Regions from separate parts of the Sphingopyxis sp. EG6 genome, predicted to be linked through region 2. Evidence: riboswitches for the same ligand, from Rfam matches in the RefSeq annotation. Region 2 holds a riboswitch; the other holds the start of a gene.

Region 1 (2,194 bases), 1.6 Mb from region 2:
ATAGCCGTAATCGGGCGCGGTCCCGCGCACGAAATAATAATCGCGCTCGTTGCGCATCCACGTCACCGCCGCGCGGTTGGTGAAATTGCCATCGAACAGGCCGATGTTCAGCCCGGCATAGCCGACATATTGGTCGAGCTTGGCGACGTCGGGGCTGTCGGCGGGGGCGCCGAAGAAACTGTCATAATCGAGGTCGGCGTTGATGTAGTAGCCACGCAGATCGAGGCTGAGCGCGTCGCTGAACGCCACTTTCAACCGCGCGTTGCCGGCGAAATTCTTGTAGCCATCCTTCTCGGTGCCCCCCGCCGCTGACGAGATGCCGTCGGTGCGGAAGTAAGCCCCGCCGATCCCGCCCGAAATCGCCCCGGCGGTGCCCGACACATCGGCTTTGGCATTGACCGTATCGCTATAGCCATATTCGGCCGAAGCCTTCGCCGCGAAGCCCTCTGCCGGGGTCGCGGTCATCAGGCTGACGAGGCCGCCGATGGCCTGGCTGCCATGCACGACCGAGTTCGAACCGCGCAACACTTCGATGCGGCCGATGTTGCCGGTGAGCAGGTGGCCGAAATCATAGCCGTCGCCGATCCCGCTGGGATCGTTGACCTTCACCCCGTCGATCAGCACCAAAGTCTGCGTCGTTTCGGCGCCGCGCAGCGAGATGCCCGCGACCGATCCGGTGCCGCCGGTCCGGTTGAAGCGGACTCCGGGGGTGGTGGCGAGCAGGTCGACGACATCGACCGACTGGCGCCGTTCGATGGTCGCGGCGTCGATGACGGTAATCGCTTGTCCGACCTCGTCGCGCGGCTGTTCGATCCCCGATGCGGTGACGACGATGGTGTCAGCGGATTGCGCAAAGGCGGGCGTTGCCGCCGTCAGTGCTAACAAGGAAACGGTCGCAAATTTCAACATGGGAAGCCCCCGCACGCCGGCAACGAAGGCGGAGCCTGCCGAAACGCAAAAGCGATCGACCGATGTCGGCGTCGCAAGTGGCGTAAAGGCCTGCAACCCCGGCACCGAAGCGGCTCCAGCCGCTTGGTCGTCGCTCGACGGAGGTGTCCGTGCCGCGGCCATTCCCTGGGCCTTGGCAGTGAGCGACCCACGCCGGCAGGTCTCCTGGCTCGCGGGTCAGGGCTTGATGCACGCCTTCCCAGGTTGCCCCAGTGGCTGATCCGCAAATCCGGATCAGTGCATCGCGCTCGCCGCTTACAGTTGCAGGGACAGCCTCGGCTTCCGGGGTTCGGCAAGAACCCCGTCACCGCGTTCCCATTTTAAGCCCTTTCGGGCACCGGTGCGATCATGTGCAGGGCAAGCCCCGCACGCGCCGCCCATAGCGGAATGGCGGTTTTGCGCAATCGGGATTTGTTGGGGAGGTAAGTCTGGGCCTTCAGGCAACGCGGTACTCCTTCTTTTCGTCATTCCGGCGAAGGCCGGGATCTCGACCTATCGCAAAGACGCGCCGGTGAGATCCCGGCCTTCGCCGGGATGACGAAACTTAGGTCAGCTTTCCACCCGCTCGACCACCATCGCCGCGCCGACGCCCATCGCGCCGGTCAGCACGACCAGCCCGTAGCGGCCCCCGCAGGCATCGAGTGCGTCGAGCAGGGTCGAGGTCAGGATCGCGCCGCTGGCGCCCATCGGATGCCCCTTCGCCAGATGCCCACCGCTGACATTGACTCGTGCGCCATCGACATCGCGGTCGCGCAGGAATTTCGCGATCGTTACGGCGAACGCCTCCATGAATTCTATTCGGTCCATGTCGTCGAGCGCCAGCCCGGTGCGCGCCAGCACCTTGTCCATCGCGGCAAAGCCTGCGGTCAGGGAGGCGACGGGATCGCCGCCGCTTTCGGCAAAAGCGACCACGCGGGCGCGGGGAGGGGGACCGAGCCCGGCGGCGCCGACCAGCGCCATCCCGGCGCCGTCACAGATCGGCGGGGCGTGGGCGATGCTGTGGAGCGGCTCGAACGTCGTATCTTCCAGCGCGCCGGTATATTGGCGCTGCAACTCGCCGAACGCAGCGGGCGCAGCGGCGAGCGATTCCGCGCTGGTTTGCGGCCGGATACATTCTTCGCCGTCGAGCGCGCCGGTGGCGATCCGCGAGCGTTGCAGCGCTGCATCGCGATCGGTCGCCGCCGCCCGTTGCTGTGACGTCAGCGCCGCGGCGTCGAGTTCGGCGCGCGTGATGCCTTCGCTGTTC
Region 2 (2,194 bases):
TCGCAATTACGGCTATCTGAACCTGCGCAGCTTCATCTCGTCGGCGAACCCGCAACTCCGCACCGCCTTCCTGAATTTCCGCAATCAGGGGGTAACCGACATCATCATCGATTTCCGCTACAACGGCGGCGGGCTGGTTTCGACCGCCGAACTGATGGGCGATCTGATGGGCGAGGGGCGCAGCGGGTTGCTGTTTTCGCAGACGGTGTTCCGCCCGTCGAAAGCGGTGGAGAATGACGAGCATCGTTTTGCCCCCACCGCCGAATCGATCGCCCCGACGCGCATCGCCTTTATCGGCACCGGATCGACCGCATCAGCGAGCGAGCTGGTGATCAATTCGATGCTGCCGTACCTCGGCACCAACATGACGCTGGTTGGCAGCAATACCTTCGGCAAGCCGGTCGGCCAGATCGCGCTCGACAAGGCCGAATGCGACGACCGGATGCGCGTCGTTGCCTTTGCGACCGCCAATTCGACCGGGGCAGGCAATTATTACAACGGCCTGGCACCCCAGATTTCGAACAGCTGCGCCGCGGGCGACGATTTGAACCTGCCGCTGGGCGATGCACGCGAAGCGTCGGTGCGCGCGGCGATCGACTTCCTCGCCACCGGCAGCTGCACGACGCGGATCGCCGACGCGAGCGTCGGGGCGGCCGCACAGCGCAGCAGTGCGCGGGTGCAGGTGGAACCCGAGATGCTGGTCCCCGCGCGACCGAGCGTTGCGCAGCGCGAATTGCCGGGGCTGTTTTAGGGTCGCGCCGACGCGCCCTTTGCCCTCCCCCTTGATGGGGGAGGCAGCGAGACTTGCCAGCTTGCTGGCTTAGTCGCAGCGGTGGGGGTGCGCTCTCGGCCTGAGATGGCGGTGCAAGGACGCGCCGTCACCCCCATCCAACTTCGCCTAATCGCTTCGCGATAAGGCGACGTATCCTTCCCCCATCAAGGGGGGAAGGGCAATCTGCCCGACAAACGGCGATTGACCATCTGATCGAAACCAAGCTAACGGGCGGCAAGCGACAGGTTCCCCGGCGACGGGGACTAAGAGGGAACGGGAAAACCCCGGCTGCCCCTGCAACTGTACGCGGCGAGCCATCGGCCACATGCCATTGGGACTTTCAGTCCCGAGAAGGCGGCCGGACGGCGCTGACCCGCAAGCCAGGAGACCTGCCCGTCGCCGTCGTCTTTCGCGCGGGCAGGGTGCACCGGGCGGACGGGGGTAAACCCGCATGACGACAAAGTGGACCGCGTTCGCGCGGGGACGTTGTCGTGCGCCCGGTGGCCCAGACATCGATCCCGCGTGCGTGCGGTGTTGTCGATGAGGTTACCCAGATGAATTGCGTTTTCCGTCACTCCGTTTCGCTCGCCGTGCTGGCGGCGTCATCCCCCGCGCTTGCCGAGGAAGCGGCGCATGCCGTCGCTGCCGACAGCGACAGCATCGTCGTGACCGCGACGCGCGCGCCGCTGACCCTCGATGAGATCCCCGCCGCGATCGCGGTGCTCGACAAGCATGCGATCGACCGCGCGCAGGACATCGGCGTCACCGAATTGCTGCTGCGCACCCCCGGCGTCAGCATCTCGCGCAACGGCGGTTATGGCACCGCGACGTCGCTGCGCATCCGCGGCGCCGAGTCCGAACATACGGTCGCCGTCATCGACGGGGTGAAGCTGAACGATCCGTCGTCGACGGGCGGCGGGTTCAACTTCACCAACCTGCTCGCTGGAGACATTTCGCGGATCGAGGTGCTGCGTGGCCCGCAATCGATCCTGTGGGGCAGCCAGGCGATCGGCGGGGTCGTCAATATCGTGACCGCATCGCCCGAAAAGAGGCTTGAAGGCAGCTTCGACCTCGAGGCCGGATCGCGCGACACCGTCAGCGCGCGCGCCGCGATCGGCGGTCGCACCGGACCGCTCGCCTGGCGCATCGGCGGGCAGCGCTTCACCACCGACGGCATTTCGTCGCACGGAAAGGCGTTCGGCGGGGTCGAACGCGACGGTTATCGCAACCGTAGCGTTTCGGGCCGCGCCGAACTGGAACTCGCCGACAATGTCAGCGCCGAGGTGCGCGGTTATTATTCCAGCGGCCGCGTCGAATTTGACGGCTTCAACGTCGACAGTAATGATTATGGGCTGAACAAGGAATTCGTCGGATATGCGGGGCTGAATTTCGACCTCGTCGACGGGCGTTTCCGCAACCGCA

Evidence for each region. A riboswitch is a leader RNA that binds a small molecule or an ion and turns the genes downstream of it on or off. The one in region 2 is predicted to bind cobalamin.
Region 1: another riboswitch for cobalamin. It lies ahead of SPYCW_RS10845 (TonB-dependent receptor plug domain-containing protein); the one in region 2 lies ahead of SPYCW_RS18385 (TonB-dependent receptor plug domain-containing protein).

Annotation. Positions count from the first base shown of each region.
Region 1 is NZ_AP017603.1:2,230,691-2,232,884, reverse strand. Features, by position in the region: gene SPYCW_RS10845 (TonB-dependent receptor plug domain-containing protein) at 1-909, opposite strand, end outside; cobalamin riboswitch at 1,087-1,304, opposite strand; gene SPYCW_RS10840 (acetyl-CoA C-acyltransferase) at 1,498-2,194, opposite strand, start outside.
Region 2 is NZ_AP017603.1:3,803,626-3,805,819, reverse strand. Features, by position in the region: gene SPYCW_RS18390 (S41 family peptidase) at 1-751, shown strand, start outside; cobalamin riboswitch at 999-1,183, shown strand; gene SPYCW_RS18385 (TonB-dependent receptor plug domain-containing protein) at 1,327-2,194, shown strand, end outside.